2 regions of the Afipia sp. GAS231 genome follow, and region 2 is predicted to be linked to the other one. Evidence: predicted binding sites of a transcription regulator. Region 2 holds the regulator's gene; the other holds the start of a gene.
The links. Region 2 encodes LexA, which represses DNA repair genes until DNA is damaged. Its sites were predicted from a motif close to TGTTCNNNNTGTGTTCNG; they were not measured.
Positions count from the first base shown of each region.

Region 1: the regulator LexA is predicted to act here: its motif matches at 3,513-3,530, upstream of BLS26_RS26905 (PA0069 family radical SAM protein).

Region 1 covers NZ_LT629703.1:5,670,838-5,677,838, reverse strand. The annotation lists gene BLS26_RS26920 (glycosyltransferase family 39 protein) at 1-801, opposite strand, end outside; gene BLS26_RS26915 (ribonuclease HII) at 940-1,680, opposite strand; gene BLS26_RS26910 (VOC family protein) at 1,775-2,224, opposite strand; gene BLS26_RS26905 (PA0069 family radical SAM protein) at 2,330-3,490, opposite strand; gene BLS26_RS26900 (glycosyl transferase) at 3,685-4,257, shown strand; gene BLS26_RS26895 (helix-turn-helix domain-containing GNAT family N-acetyltransferase) at 4,552-5,496, shown strand; gene BLS26_RS37310 (RSP_7527 family protein) at 5,493-5,651, shown strand; gene BLS26_RS26890 (IS110 family transposase) at 5,798-6,967, opposite strand.
Region 2 covers NZ_LT629703.1:267,702-276,877, reverse strand. The annotation lists gene BLS26_RS01235 (outer membrane protein) at 1-686, shown strand, start outside; gene BLS26_RS01230 (hypothetical protein) at 1,131-1,412, opposite strand; partial or broken gene BLS26_RS01225 (ComEC/Rec2 family competence protein) at 1,563-3,857, shown strand; gene BLS26_RS01220 (hypothetical protein) at 3,971-4,198, opposite strand; gene BLS26_RS01215 (hypothetical protein) at 4,267-4,689, opposite strand; gene lexA (transcriptional repressor LexA) at 4,924-5,631, opposite strand; gene glp (gephyrin-like molybdotransferase Glp) at 5,835-7,046, opposite strand; gene BLS26_RS01200 (HAD-IA family hydrolase) at 7,066-7,698, opposite strand; gene BLS26_RS01195 (hypothetical protein) at 7,831-8,169, shown strand; gene BLS26_RS01190 (NADH:flavin oxidoreductase/NADH oxidase) at 8,231-9,176, shown strand, end outside.

The DNA.
Region 1 (7,001 bases), 2.2 Mb from region 2:
GTTGAGCACCACCAGCAGCACGACGCCCGACATCGCCAGCACCAGGCCGCCGAGCAGTGTGCCCCAATGCAGCGCGCGGGCCGAGAGATCATCGATCGCAGGCCAGGGCGGCATCGTCAGCACGTCGGCGCGGACGATCCAGATCAGCCAGGGCAGCGCCAGCACGACGATCACCAGCAGCGAATACAGCGGATCGAGCGACATCAGGGTGCGCCGCCCGCGCACGGTGGCGACCGCAAAGCCTGCGATCAGCAGCAACAGCCCGATCGCGGCCGAGGTCGTCAGCAGCAGCAGGCCGGCCTCGATCGACCAGGCGAACCAGGCGCTGCGCCGGTTCTGGCCGATGATCTGCCATGAATGCAGCAGCAACAGCGCCCATAGCGGCCGCGCCAGCACCAGCGGGCCGAATTCGACGCCGGGCGAGCTGAACGCCACCACCGTCATCGAGAGCAGCACCGCCAGCACCGCCTGCTGGCCGCCGACGATGGCGCGCGCGAGCTGATAGAAGGTCCAGAAGGTGGCGATCGCACAGAGCTGCGCCAGCAGATAGACGCCGAACATGTGATTGCCGACGGCGCGGAAGGCGATATCGGCGAGCCAGAACGCCAGCGGCGGACCGAACCAGGTTCCGACCTGGTACTCCCGGCCGAACGCCAGCACGGTCGCGAGTTCCCCGGGCGGGCTGCGATAGATCAGCACCGGCAGCATCAGCCAGAGGGCGGCCTGCAGCAGCACCACAAGCCAGACCACCAGCCGCGGCCGGGCGCGGATCAGTTCGACAACCAGGGAGGTGAAACGCATGAACCGTCCGAAATGCCCGGGCCGAGAAGCCCTGTCCGATGGCATTTGATAGAGCGCGGAGGCTGCGGAGGCAACCGTAGCGTTTTCAAGCGAAGTGGATCCGGTTCGCGTCAAGAAAACGCGTCAGAAAATAAAGTCCTAAACGGCTACCGGAAATTCGGTCACGATTTGGGTTTCGAGCGTAAATAGATCGCGCTCGACGACAACGTTCTCCGGATAGTGCTTCTCGCGCGCGGCGACGACAGGCGCAAAGAAGCGGCGGTGGTGCACGCTCGGACCCAGCCGGTCCAGCGCCTCGCGATGTTCCGGCACCGCGTAGCCCTTGTGGGTCTCAAAACCGTAGCCCGGGCAATCCAGCGCCAGCGCGCACATCAGCCGGTCGCGCGTCACCTTGGCGATGATCGAAGCGGCGGCGATCGACATCACGATGCCATCGCCGCCGATCACGGCGTCGCAATCGCAGGCGACGTCAAGCCGGTCGCGGCCGTCGACAAAAACGTGTCGTGGGTTTTCCGGCAGCGCCTGCACGGCGCGGGTCAGCGCCCACAGCGAGGCGCGCAGGATATTGTCGCGGTCGATCCGCGCCGGCGAGGCAAAGGCAACCGCAAACGACGCTGTCGCGCAGATCTCCTCGAACAATTCCTCACGGCGCTCGGCGGTGAGCCGCTTGGAATCGTCGATGCCTTTTGGAATTCGTTTCGGATCCAGCACGACGGCGGCCGCCACCACGGGGCCTGCCAGCGGCCCGCGTCCGGCCTCGTCGCAACCGGCCACCGGCCAGACGCCGCGCTTGATCAGCGCGCGCTCGCGGCGAAAGCTCGGCGGCGTCACCGCGATCGCACCCTTGGCTTTTGGCTTTGAAGACTTGTCCCGAATCATGCCGGGATGGTGCGAAAGTGGACACTGCGACGCAACCGGAAACCGCGTTCAATTCCCGCTATTCAATCCAACCTTTGCCAGCAAATACCGAAGCCTAGTCCGGCAGATGAACCCGCCGGTCATCGCCGACCTCGATGCCCGGCGCGACCACGACCTCCCAGGGATGGTTGTCGGGATCGCCGAAATAGCCGGAGTAGCCGCCATAGTCGGTCTGGTGCGCGGGCTTCAGCAGCGAGGCGCCCATCGAAATCGCGAAATCCAGCACCCGGTCGACTTCTTCAACCGAGCCGCAGTTCCAGGCCAGCGTCATGCCGCGAAAGGCTTTGGGCCGCGGCTGGTCCGGCAGCGTGACATCCGCCGCCAGTTGATCCCACGGGAACAGCCCGATCACCGTGCCGCCGGTATCGAAGAAAGCGACGGCCTCGCCGGTGGCGCGCATCTTTCGTTTAAATCCCAATGCTTCGTAGAAGGCGATGCTGGCGCGGATGTTGCTGACGCCGAGGGTGACGACGGTGAAGCGCGGGGTGGGTGGTTTGGTACTCATTACATCCTCCTGGTCATTGCGAGCGAAGCGAAGCAATCCAGCGCTTCGCGAGACAAAGAAAGTCTGGATTGCTTCGTCGCTTGCGCTCCTCGCAATGACGAGCTGCTAAAACAAACTCAACTGCTGCCCGTTTCGGTTCGGCTTGATGAAGTGATCCGTCGTCAACTTGGTGCGGCGCTTGTTGAGGCCGAGCTTCTCGCAGGCGACTTCGAAACGGCGCCCGATCATCCAGGCCATCGGGCCGGTGCCCTTCATCCGCATGCCCCACTTTGCGTCGTAGTCGCGGCCGCCGCGCATGTCGCGGATCAAAGTGAAGACGTGGCGATAGCGGTCGGGATAATTCGCCATCAGCCATTCGCGGAACAGATCGCGCACCTCCAGCGGCAGCCTCAGCAAGACGTAGCTGGCCTCCTTGGCGCCGGCATGGGCGGCGGCATCGAGAATGCGCTCGATCTCGGAATCGTTCAGCGCCGGGATCACGGGTGCTACCATGACGGTCGCCGGAATGCCGGCGTCCGTCAGTTTGCGGATCGCTTCCAGACGTTTTGGCGGCGTCGAGGCCCGCGGCTCCATGGTGCGTGCGAGCTTGGGGTCGAGCGTCGTCACCGAAAGCGCGACCTTGACCAGGTTGCGCTTCGCCATTCGCTGGAGAATATCGATGTCGCGCACGACCAGCGCCGATTTGGTAACGATGCCGACGGGATGGCCGACGCGCTCCAGCACTTCGAGAATGCCGCGCATGATTTTGTGCTCGCACTCGATCGGCTGATAGGGATCGGTGTTGGTGCCGATCGCGATCATGCGCGGTTCGTAACCGGGCGCCGCCAGTTCCTTCTCGAGCAGTTCGGGCGCGTCCGGTTTGACGAGCAGTTTGGATTCGAAGTCGAGCCCGGGCGACAGGCCGAGATAGGCGTGGGTCGGCCGTGCGAAGCAGTAGACGCAGCCGTGCTCGCAGCCGCGATACGGGTTGATCGAGCGGTCGAAGCCGATATCGGGCGAGTCGTTGCGGGCGATGACCTTGCGCGAGGTGTCGATCGAGACCGTGGTCTTGAACGGCGGCAGGTCGTCGAGGCTCTGCCAGCCGTCGTCGAAGGCGACCCGCGCCTCGGCTTCGAACCGGCCGCTGTCATTGGACTGGGCGCCGCGGCCGCGCCGCCGTTCGCGCTCGATGGCAACAGCGAGTTCGGGAAAAGGAGTCGCACCCGCCGGAGCGGAGGGCGCCGTGACCGGCGGGTGCTTGAGGGCATGAGAGGATGCTCGGCTCATGCGTCAGTACATAGCACGCCTTGAGAACAAATCAAGAACATGAATCGCAACGATCCACAGCGCGCGCGAAAAAATGCTGCTTGACCCACCCTTAGCGGCTGCCGCAAAAAACTGCACAACAGTGGCTGTTTTGAATGTGACAAGGTGATAACAGTGCAGCGTTTTTCACAGATTGAGCCACCGAAGCCTCATTCATGCTGAGCGTCATCATTCCGACCGAAGGGGTCGAACAGCCGGCCGTCGCCACCCTTGCGGCGCTGGTGCCGGGCGCCGCTGCCGGCATCATCCGCGAGGTGCTGCTGGTCGATCGGGCCGGCACCGGTGTGATCGAACGGGTCGCCGACGTCGCCGGCTGCGGCTTTCTGGCGTTCGAGGGCACCCGCGCCGCAGCAATGGCGGCGGGTGCGCGAACCGCACGCTCGCCGTGGCTGATGTTCCTGCATGCCGGCGCCGTGCTCGATTCAGGTTGGATCGAAGAGACCACGCAATTCATCCAGGGCGTTGCCAACAGCGGCCGGCCCCGCGCCGGCGTGTTCCGCTACGCCCGCTCGCCCTATGCCGACATTGGTTTCCGCGACGGCCTCAAGTTCCTCGCCCGCATGGTCGCGGGGCCATCGGCCGAACAGGGGCTCTTGATCGCCCGCGACCACTACGACCGGCTCGGCGGCTACCGGCCGGACTCGCGCCGTTCCGAGGCGCGGCTGCTGCGCCAGCTCGGCCGCTCCGCGCGCACGACCCTGCGCAGCCGGATCATGGTGGTGGCCTGAACCTAACTCGCCTCTCCCGCTTGCGGGGGCGAGACGAGCGAAGCTCGCTCTTAGGCCGACGCGCTCGAAGAGCGCGGCGGGTGGGGCTCTCTCCTCGCAGGCAGTGTCGACGTTGAAGCACCCCCGCCCCAGCCCTCCCCCGCAAGCGGGAGAGGGAGCGGGCGGTGCCGATGCTGCCGGACCCAAAATATCGAAAACAACCCCATACACAGTAGAACTGGAACCGGTGCGCCACGGAAATATACTTGCCAAAGTCAAATAATTAATTGACAATGGCAAGTATCGAGGTTTGCCATGACTTCCAGAAATTCGGCCCAGACGGATTCCGACCACGAGGTCGAGGCAGTTCGCGCCTTCAACCGCTTCTACACCCGCAAGCTCGGCGTGCTCGACCAGCAGCTGCTGAAAAGCCCGTATTCGCTGAGCGAGGCGCGGGTGCTGTACGAGCTCGCCCACCGCGAGGACCTGTCCGCCAAGGAGATCGGCAGCGAGCTGGGCCTCGATGCCGGATACCTCAGCCGGATCGTCCAGAATTTCGACGAGAACGGCCTGATCACGCGCAAGCCGCTGCCGACGGACCGTCGGCAGTACCGGCTCAGCCTGACCGCCAAGGGCCGGCAGGCCTTTGCCAAACTCGAGCGCAGTTCCCAGGACGACGTCGGCGCGATGCTGGCGGGCCTACCGGCAGGCGGCAGTGAAAGGCTGATCGGCGCCATGGCCCTGATCGAACGGCTGCTCGGCGCGCCGGATACCCCGCCACCGCCAGCCATCCTGCGCGGCCCCCGCCCCGGCGACATGGGATGGGTGGTGCAGAGCCACGGCGCGCTCTACGCCAGCGAATACGGCTTCGATTCCTCGTTCGAGGGCCTGGTCGCGGAGATCACGGCAAAGTTCCTCGCCTCGTTCGACGCTTCACGGGAACGCTGCTGGATCGCCGATATCGACGGCGCACAGGTCGGCTCGGTGTTTCTGGTGCGACACACCGACGATGTCGCGAAAATCCGCCTGTTGCTGGTCGATCCCGCCGGGCGCGGACAGCGCCTGGGCCAGCGGCTGGTCGCCGAATGCATCGCCTTCACAAAGGCCTGCGGCTACCGCAAGATCACGCTGTGGACCCAGAGCATCCTGCTGGCCGCCCGCAAGATCTATCAGGATGCCGGCTTCGTGCTGGTGGCTGATGAGGCGAACCGCAGTTTCGGGCAAGACCTGATCAGCGAGACCTGGGAACTGGAGCTATGAAGCCCGGCCGTCGCGACCCGCCCCCGCGACGCGTCACGCCGGATCTGATCGCGTTTTACATCAAGCGCGCGCATCAACTGCGCGCGGAATATTATCGCAATATGTGGCGCGCGGTATGGTCGTGGTTGATCGGGATCGGGCGGCGCCAATTGTAGCCACCGTCATTGCGAGCGAAGCGAAGCAATCCATCTTGCTGCGCAAAAGAAAGAATGGATTGCTTCGTCGCTTTGCTCCCTTGCACAAACGCTTCGCGTTTGTTGCAGGCAATGACGGAGAGTGCAGCGCGTAGCAACCATTAAAGCTAAGCATCTTTTTCGATCCACGGGGTACCGCGTTGAACGACGGTGTTGGCGTAGATCAGGAGCTTGCGGGCGCAGGCGATGAGTGCGGCGTTATGATGCTTTCCGGATGCTATTAGGCGTGCGTAGAGCATGGTGAGGGCCTTGTTCCACCGGAACACTGCTGGGAGGGCTGCCGCGAACAGGGAGCGCCGCAAGCGAGCTCGGCCGCCGGCGATGTGGCGTTGCCCTTTTTGCTGCCCGCTGTCGTTGTCGAAGGGAGCAAGTCCGGCGAGGGCTGCGGCTTCCTCCCGGCTCACGCGACCAAGCTCGGGCATACGGATAATGATTGCCAGTGCAGTCCGCTCACCGATTCCAGGAATACTGAGCACCAGATCAAAGCGAGCGGCGAGATCGGGGTGAGAGCGTAATTGCTTGGCAATGTAACGAACCTGGGCGAGCCGTCGCGCGTTCCATCGAGCAATTTCGCCAAGAACCATTCGCCGCAACCGAGGCTCGTGGATATGTTCCAGCCGGGTCTTGAAGCGCCTGAGATCCTCATCGATTTGATCGAGGAAAGTCAGATTTTCAGCCAATTCAGCCAGACGTGAATCTGGCGTAGTCTTCGGCGGATCGAGCGTTGCTGTGCAAGCCGCGATCAAGACCGCGTCGAGCGCATCGTTCTTGGCGCGGCACAGATGCACCCGGCCAAACGCCTTGACCTGGATCGGCTGCAGCACCAGCACGGTAAAGCCTGCCTCGCGTAAATGCTCCACCACACCACGTTCATACCCGCCGGTCGCCTCGATGCCGACGCGCGTCACGCCGGCCTTGGCTAGGTAACCGGCAAGGGCTCGCCAGCCAGGCAAGACGTTTGCGACCTGCCAACGCTCGGCACGATCGTGAACTGCGATGTCCAGTTTGGACTTGGACGTATCGATTCCAGCCGTCGTTATGATAATCTGTGTCATCTTCGTCGACCCTGCCTTGTGAAGCGAACCAAGTTGTTCCGGCAACCATCCGGGTCCGATGAAGGTGCTGACGACGATCTCGCTACGGAGCAGCCAAAAGTGGCTCTGGATGGGTACGATCCGATCGCCAGCGGCCTGCCGCGGATTGCCGTCCGTGGCAGGCCATTCCTTTCGGAACACACCGACAATAATCGATTTTGCTATTACAAGGATGGGTTGCAAGATCCCCACGTGAAAGCGCCGCCGTCCTTGCGGA
Region 2 (9,176 bases):
GTGGGTTTTACATTGGCGGAAATGGCGGCTGGGGATCCAGCCGGAAATGTTTTGAGGACCAAATTGACTCGACTGGCCGCCGGACTCTTGGATCCGAAGGATGCCACGATGCAACGGGTGGCGTGGCCGGTGGTCAAGTTGGGTACCGCTGGCAGTCAAGTGCTTGGGTGTTCGGTGTAGAAGCTCAATATGATTGGGCTGACCTCAAAGGATCAAACATAAGCAATCAATTCTGTGTCGCAGGATTGTTCTGCACGACAGAAAACACCAAAATCAAGTCCCTTGGCATGTTCACTGGCCAAGTGGGTTATGCTGTAAACAATTGGCTTCTTTACGCGAAAGGCGGAGCGGCGGTTACCCAAGATAATTATTTCTCCACGCTCACGTTCGCAGGTGCTCCGTTTCGGGGTGGCGGAGCCTCGGATACTGCAAGTGAGACCCGTTGGGGTGGTGTTGTCGGTGCCGGTGTCGAGTTTGGTTTCGCTCCGCGATGGTCAGTCGCTGTTGAGTACGACCATATGTTTATGGGGACACACGGGGTCAATTTTTACAACACAAACCTTATCGGCAACCCATTCCTTACCGGAACGTTTAGCAGGAACGTAAATATTCGTCAGGACGTCGATCTGGTTACCGTTCGACTGAACTACACCTTTGGCGGCGGAGCAGTGGTTGCAAAGTACTGACAACCGCGCCCATTGACTAAACCAAAAGCCCCGGCCAATGCCGGGGCTTTTTTTGTGCTCAATTTGAGCTGTATGCTCGCGACGCATGAAGAGAAACCCAGAGGAGCAAAGCGCTGAGCAGGCAAGCAGCCGAGGCTGCGCTTGCTGCTGCCCAACAATTACCTGGCGGCCCCGAACGGATTGAGGCCCTTAAAAGGGCTGGATAACTTCGATACGAGGCTGACAAGCGAAGACGCTCGATTGAGCAATAGATTGATCGGAGCCATAAATTGCTTCGCGCAAAGACGACGTCATCGAATTATCGTTTCACTTTGGCGCGTCGCGTCGCGTCGTTTCGTTGCCATGCAATCCGTCGGCTATCGGGGCACACCGGACTCTGGTGCGCCGTCAGTCCGACAGATTCGTAGGTTTACAACCCGACAGGACGCGTTGCCCGAAAGCCGCCTAGCAGCCCCGGCAAATGCCGCGCATGGCGCGGGCGAGTGTTGCATCGTCCGACGTCATCGGCTCCAGCGGCTTCGATTGCTCGGCTTCGCGGGCCGCCTGCTGCTTCAGCCGGTCGGCGCGGGCCGCCTCCTGGCGCTGGTAGCAAGCCTCGCGTTCGGCCTTCTCCTGAACGAAACGGCATTGCTCGGGCGCAGCGTTCGCGGAAACGGAGGCGGCCGTCGCCAGCGGCAATGACAACGCAATTGAGAAGGCAATTGTTACGCAGGCCGCAAATTTCATGTCTCGCCCTTGATCCCAGTCCGAATCCTGTTCCACCCGACTGTACCGATAGTCGGGACCGGTTTCCTCAGGTTTCTGCATCCGTTCTGCTATCGCTGTGATGACACGTTCCGGTAGCTTTGCGCCCTGCAGGGCATCGCGGGTAGCGGGATGGCGGAGCAGGGCAATACGCCAGGTGGAAGGCGCGGCTATGCCGGGACGTGGCCGCCGCGCGCGGCGGTGCCGGCCGGCGGGTTTGCGCCGTCCGTGCTCGGCGCCTGGCCGCCGTTCATCGAGACATTGCGCCAATGGGTGCGCGCGGAGGCGGGCGCGGGCCGGCTGCTGCCCTGGGTGCCGGTCGCGTTCGGCACCGGCATTGCTTTTTATTTTGCTGCCGATCACGAGCCGGTGCTGTCGGTGGCCGCTACCGCGGCGGTGGCGCTCGGCGTGATCGCGTTGCTGTTGCGGCGGCAGAAATTCTTTGCCGTGGCTGTCATGATCGCGGCGGTTGCGGCAGGTTTTGCCACCGCGACCTGGAAGACCGCGCGGATCGCGCATGGCGTGCTGGCGCGGCCGATGTTTTCGGTGACGCTGACCGGCTTCGTCGAGACCCGAGACATCCGCGAGCGCACTGACCGTTTCGTGCTGCGGGTCGTCACCATGGAAAGTGCGCGCGGAACGACAAAGCTGGAGCGCGTGCGGCTGTCGGTGAAGAAGGGCACCGCACCCGCGGTCGGCAGTTTCGTCGAGTTGAAGGCGCGGCTGTTGCCGCCGCTGGCGCCGCTGCGGCCGGGCTCCTACGATTTCGGCCGCGACATGTTCTTCTCCGGGATCGGGGCTTCCGGCTTCGCGATGGGCGCGATCAGGACCACGGAGCCGCCGGCCGCCGGCGGGTGGGCGTTGCGCTATTCGGCCCTGATGCAGAACCTGCGCGATGCGATCGACGCCCGGATCCGCACCGTGCTCGACGGCGACCGGCGCGCGATCGCGACCGCACTTCTGACCGGGCGCCGCGATGCGATCACGACGCCGGTCAACGACGCGATGTTCATCTCCGGCCTCGGCCACGTGCTGTCGATCTCGGGTTACCACATGGCTGTGGTCGCCGGCGTCGTGTTCTTTGCGGTGCGGGCGCTGCTGGCACTGTTTCCGGCGTTGACCGCGAGCTAACCGATCAAGAAATGGTCGGCGGCGGCAGCCCTTGTGGCCGCCGCCTTCTATCTGCTGCTGTCGGGCGCCGAGGTCGCGACGCAACGGTCGTTCTTCATGACCGCGGTGGTGCTGATCGCGGTCATGGTCGACCGCCGCGCCGTCACCTTCCGCACGCTCGCGGTCGCGGCCATGATCGTGCTCGCGATCGCGCCGGAGGCTTTGGTACATCCGAGCTTTCAGATGTCGTTTGCGGCGACGCTGGGTTTGGTCGCGCTGGTGCAGATCGGCATGCCGCGTTTGTTCGCCACCGCAGAACATTCCGCGACCGCGCGCGTCGCGCTGTGGGGCGGCCGTGAAATCATGGTGCTGCTGTTGGCCTCGCTGGTGGCGGGGCTCGCGACCACGCCGTACGCGGCGTTTCACTTTCATCGGGTGACGCCCTATGGGGTGCTGGCCAATCTCGCGGCGATGCCGGTGGTCTCGGCGGTGGTGATGCCGGCGGGCCTGCTCGGTCTGGTCGCCATGCCGTTCGGCTTCGACGGCTTCTTCTGGTGGCTGATGGGGCTCGGCATCGACTGGATGATCTCGGTGACGCAGTGGGTTGCGGGCTTGCCCGGGGCAGTCGGCCGGGTGCCGGCGTTCGGCATCGGTCCACTGATTGCCGCCAGTGCCGGCATCATCCTGCTCGGCCTGTTGCGCACGCCGCTGCGCTGGTCCGGCGTGGCGCTGCTGCTGGTCGCGACAGTGTGGGCGGCGCGGCTGCCTCAGCCGGATATCCTGGTGTCCGCCGATGGCCGCCATGTCGGCGTACGCGGCCAGGACGGGCGGCTGCATCTGATGCAGGCCGCCAAAGGCTCCAAGGATGCCTTCCTGGTCCGGGAGTGGCTGGCGGGGGATGCCGATGTGCGAACCGCCGACGACGCCACACTCGGTGAGGGCGTCTCCTGCGACGACAACGGCTGCGTGACCGCATCGTCTAATGGCGCCCTGGTCGCATGGGCGCAGCGGCCCGAGGCGCTGGCGGATGATTGCGAGCGCACGGCGCTGATCGTGACGATGCGGCAGCCGCCTGGTGGCTGCGCCGCGTCGGTGATCGACACCGAGCGCCTGCGCCGGCAGGGCGCGCTGGCGCTGCGGCGCGGCCGCGACGGATTTGTCGTCGACGCCGTCAAACCTGGAGGGATCGACCGTCCTTGGTCAAAGGCGATCGCCGAGGACGGCGAAACCGACAGCGCCGTGCTGGCGCCGCGCAAGCCGTCGCCGCGCGCCGTCGATGCGACGCCGTCGGACGCTGACCTGCAGGCGGAGGAGTGAGGTGCGCCATAGCGTTTTCGAGCGAAGTGGACGCCGGTTCGCGTAGAGAAAACGCGTCAAAACAAAAAAGTAGAGCCCGGTTCTGATTCAATCAGAACCGAAAAGGCTCTGCGTCAATGCTCGCTCGGCGCGGAGCTGGTCGGTAGCTCAAAAGCGCCGAGATGAAACTCTTCCGGCGCATCCGGCTCCGAGGGCAGGTAGACCAGCGTGAAGGCGGCTTCCGGATACTGCCGCCAGATCGCGAGATCGTCGGCGCTCACCGTCAGCCAGCCGAACCTGAACATGTAGCGGCCAGGCTCGGTGACGCGTCCGGCGCGTTGCCATGTAACCTTGTTGACCACCGCTCGCTCCCCAATTCGTCGGTGTCACTCCGCCGGCTGTGGCCGGCGAAGTGTTTCATCCGCAGGACTCAGCCGATGAAAAATGAGGTCGTCGCCGTCGGCGCAACGGCCGCAGGCGCGCGTTCCACGGCCGGCGTAAGCACCGGCAGTTGCAGCACGGTGACGTGCTGGCCTTCGCACAACTGGGTCACCAGCACGCGGCTTCCGTCCGGAAATTCGATCGCATCGTGGTGACGATCGGGCGTCTCAGGCTCGATATGGTTGAAAACGCCGACCCGCCAGTCGAGCGTCCGCGTCCAGATCCAGCGGTTGTCATATTTGACCTCTCGCGCGAACGCGAGCTCGGTGCCGGGAAGCATGCAGACCGCGACGGCAAGTTCGTTTTCGGATGCAAAGCCGCGGGTCGACGTACCGCGGAAGGTGGTGGTGATCAGCGTCTCTCCGACTTTGGCGGGGCGCGATGCCACGGCGTGCAGACTATAGTCACACATCGGATGGCTCCCTCGATTGAGATAGCTGACCCGTGTCTCTCGGAGGCACAGGCCTCTATCAGAGTGGACATTGGCGCGGAGCCTCGTCCGCCTTCGGGGCAATTCTGCGGCTCCACGCCGGTGCCTTCCATCACAAACGCGCTAACGCGTCTTGGTTCCAAAGGCGCAACAAAAAACCCCGGCCGACGGCCGGGGCATTGGTCGATGTCGGGGCCGGCGCCTGACGGGCGCCGATCAATACTTTCGGTACAGCCCGATCAGCTTGCCCTGAATCCGGACCCGGTTCGGCGGCAGGATGCGGACCTCGTAGGAGGCATTGGCGGGCTCGAGCGCGATCGAGGCGCCGCGGCGGCGGAAGCGCTTCAGGGTGGCTTCCTCCTCGTCGATCAGGGCCACCACGATATCGCCGGTGTCGGCGGTCTCGTTGCGCTGGATCAGAGCCATGTCGCCGTCGAGAATGCCGGCGTCCACCATCGAGTCGCCGCGCACTTCGAGCGCGTAATGTTCGCCGCTTCCGAGCATGTCGGGCGGCACGCTGATGGTGTGGCTGCGGGTCTGCAGCGCCTCGATCGGCGTACCGGCGGCGATCCGGCCCATCACGGGGACGGAGACCGGGCGGTTGCTGTCATCCTCGGCGGCGGCGCTGGCGGTGCGGACCTTGCCCAACGTGCCCTCGATGACACTCGGCGTGAAGCCGCGGCGGCCATTGCCGTTACCGCTGCCGGCCAGTTCGGGAAGCTTGATGACCTCGATGGCGCGGGCGCGGTTGGGCAGGCGGCGGATGAAGCCGCGCTCTTCCAGCGCGGTGATGAGGCGGTGGATGCCGGATTTCGAACGCAGGTCGAGCGCGTCCTTCATCTCGTCGAACGAGGGCGGTACCCCGGCCTCCTTCAGCCGTTCATTGATGAAACGCAGAAGTTCGTACTGTTTGCGCGTAAGCATCGCGAGCATTCCCCCGGTTGGCGGCGTTCGTCCGGTTTCGAGACTTCAGGTCTGGATTCCCGGGAGTTCAAAAAACTCCCCAGGTAGACACTAATTCTCGAAACAAATCATGAACGGACACTATATGTTCGATATGTGTTCCGCAACCACTTAATTTGGGGTGAACGTGGGCCGGGTTTTGGCAGCAGGTGTCGCGCAGGGCTTCACCCCGGCAGCCGAAGGACCTCGCAAGGCGCGCCCTTCTGAGCCGCCGGCGCAAACGGCGGACGTATCAGAAGTGCCCGTGCCGCAGCGAGATTTCCAAGCAGCGACGAGTCCTGATGATTGACCGGTACCGCCGTCAGCGTGCCGTCGGCATGCTCCTCGAGGCGGGCGCGCAGATAGTCTTCGCGCTGGTCGTTGGCGCTAAGATCTCGGCCGAGCAGCGCGGGCTCCCTGACGTGATGGATGTTTTTGCGGCCCGAAAGCGCGCGAATCAACGGCACCAGAAACAGGAAACCGCAGACATAGGACGAGACCGGATTGCCGGGCAGGCCGATCACCCGCATCGCCCCTAACCGTCCATGCATCATCGGCTTGCCGGGCCGCATCGCGATCCGCCAGAACGCCATGGCGACGTCCTCGGCCTCCAGCGACTGCTTGACGAGGTCGTGGTCGCCGACGGACGCCCCGCCGGTGGTGATCAGGATGTCGGCGCCGGTATCGCGGGCGCGGCGGATGCCTTCGGTGGTGGCGGCGACCGTGTCGGCGGCAATGCCGAGATCGACGGTCTCGGCGCCCTCGGCCCGCGCCAGCGCGCGCAGCGCATAGCCGTTGGAATAGACGATCTGCCCGGGGCCGGGGATGTTGCCCGGCATGACAAGCTCGTCGCCGGTGGCGAGCACGGCGACCTTGGGACGGCGGCGCACGGCAAGCTCCGGATAGTTCATGCCGGCGGCGAGCGACAGATCGCGGTCGGTGAGGCGGCTGCCACCCGAAAGCAAGACGTCGCCCTCGCGGAAATCGACCCCGGCGGGGCGGATATGGCGCCCGGTGACCGCGGCCTCGGTGATGCCGATGTGATCGCCCTGGACCGTCGTGTCTTCCTGGATGATGACGGCATCGGCGCCATCGGGGATGACACCGCCGGTGAAAATCCGCACCGCTTCGCCCGCGCCGACCTTGCGCTCGAACGGGCGGCCGGCGGCGACCTCGCCGATCACCTTCAGCCGCGCGGTGAGGTTAGAGGCGTCGGCGGCGCGTACCGCGTAGCCGTCCATTGCCGACATCGCCTGCGGCGGCTGCGTGCGGCGGGCGGCGACGTCGTGCGCCAGCACGCGATGCCAGGCGGTATCGAGCGCGACCATTTCCTCGGGCAGCGGGTCGGCGCCCGCGAGAATGGCGGCAAGCGCGTCGGCAACCGGCATCAAGGCCACGGGCAAATCCTCTCAGATTTCAAAGCTGGATCCCAAGTGCGGTGAGTGCCTTTGCCACGTCATCCGTCGATGTCACGTGGACAGCAGCCAGGCCGCGCGAGCGCGCGCCCTCGATGTTGGCGGCGACGTCGTCGAAGAACAGGATTCGCGACGCCGGCACGCCGATCGCCTTTACCACATGATCATAGGCTCTAGCGTCGGGTTTTCTCAAGCCGATGGTCGAGGACAGGAATATTTCGCTGAAATGGCTGAGCACGTCGGCATAGGCGCGCGAGAAATGCGCGACATGGGCCGGATTGGTGTTGGAGAAGGCGTAGAGCGGCAGCCGTTTCCCGGCCGTTGCCAACAAAGGCGCAATGCCGGGCATTTCGCCGGCGAAGATCGCGTTCCAGCCTTCGAGAAACTGCTCGTCCGAGATGCCGATGCCGAGCGAGCTGCGCAGGTTCTGGAAGAACGCGGCGTCGTCGATCCTGCCGACCTCGTGGTGCTTGAAGCTGTCGTCGACGACGAAGCGGCTGGCGAGCTCGGCCGGCGTGCAGCCGGCGTGGCCTGCCCAGCTTGCCATAACCTTGCCGAAATCGATGTCGAGCACGACGCGCCCGATGTCGAACAGCAGCAGCACGTCGGCGGAGTTGGGGGCGACGGAGTTCATGGTTTTCGTTTACAAAACTGTATCGCTCCGGGCAACGCCGGGGTGGCGTCAAGGGGCTCCCTCGCGCAATCCGACACTTAAGCCGGCGCGCGAGCTGTGCTAAGCGTTACCGAACGTCTTGGGAGTGGTCGTATGCGCATCTTCAGCCGAATTGTTGCCCCCGTCGCCTTGATCGCGTTGGCGATCGCCATGAATGCCCCCGCTGCGGCCCAGCAGAAGCCCATGCAAAAATACGGCGAAGAGGACAAGGCCAAAACGCCATCGGAAATTGCGGCCGAGAAGGAAGCCGAGAGGGCCTATCAGCGGTCGCTGGGTAATATTCCGGCCCAGCAGAGCACCGATCCCTGGGGAACGGTGCGCAGCGACAACGCCGCGCCGAAAGCCGCTAAAGCCGCGCCGGCAAAGCCGAAAGCCAAGACGTCCGACACCAAGCCGGCCGATACCAAGACCGGTACCGCAGCCGCCAGATAAAAATAGCGGACGCCGCCCGGCACACACCGGAACCAGGATGTCGGCCAGGGAGGAACAAGAAATGTCGGACATGCTGCTGTTTTCCCCGATGTCGATCCGCGGCGTCGAGTTGCGCAATCGCATTGTGGTGCCGCCGATGCATCAGTATTCGGCGGTGAAGGGCTTTCCGACCGACTGGCACTTGATGAACGCCGGCAAATTTGCCGCCGGCGGCGCTGGCCTCGTGGTGGTGGAATCGACCAAGGTTGAGCGGCGCGGCTGCGGCACCGTCGGCGATCTCGGCATCTGGGACGATGCCTTTGTCGAGCCGCTCAGCCGTCTCGCCAAATTCATCAAGCAGCAAAATTCCGTGGCCGGCATCCAGCTCGGACATTCCGGCCGCAAGGCGCGTGCGACGCGGCCGTGGGAAGGCGACCGGCCGCTGCAACGCTCGCCGGACATCGAGGATTGGGACGCCTGGTCGCCGATGGCGCCGAGTGCGCTTGCCCATAGCGAGAAATGGCCGGTGCCGAAGGCGCTGGAACGCCAGGAGGTCAAAGACCTGGTGCAGGCCTGGGGCCATGCCGCGCGGCGCGCGCATGAAGCCGGCTTCGACGTGCTGGAGCTGCACGGCGCGCACGGCTATCTCGTGCACCAGTTCCTGTCGGAGCGCTCCAACCAGCGCAGCGACGAATATGGCGGTTCCGAAGCCAACCGGATGCGCTTCATCACCGAAATCACTGAAGCGGTGCGGACCCACTGGCCCGATCACAAACCTTTGTTCGTCCGCCTGTCGGTCGAGGACAATGCCGGGTGGGGGCCGGAACAGAGCGCGCGGCTGGCCAAGACGCTGAAGACCAAAGGCGTCGACGTCATCGACTGCTCATCGGGCGGCATCACCGAGATGGCGCCGATCCTGGGCAAGGAAATCAAGTACAGCTACCAGGTGCCGCTGTCGGAATACGTCAGGCGCCACGCCGATATCATGACCATGGCGGTCGGCCTCATCATTCATGGCGATCAGGCCG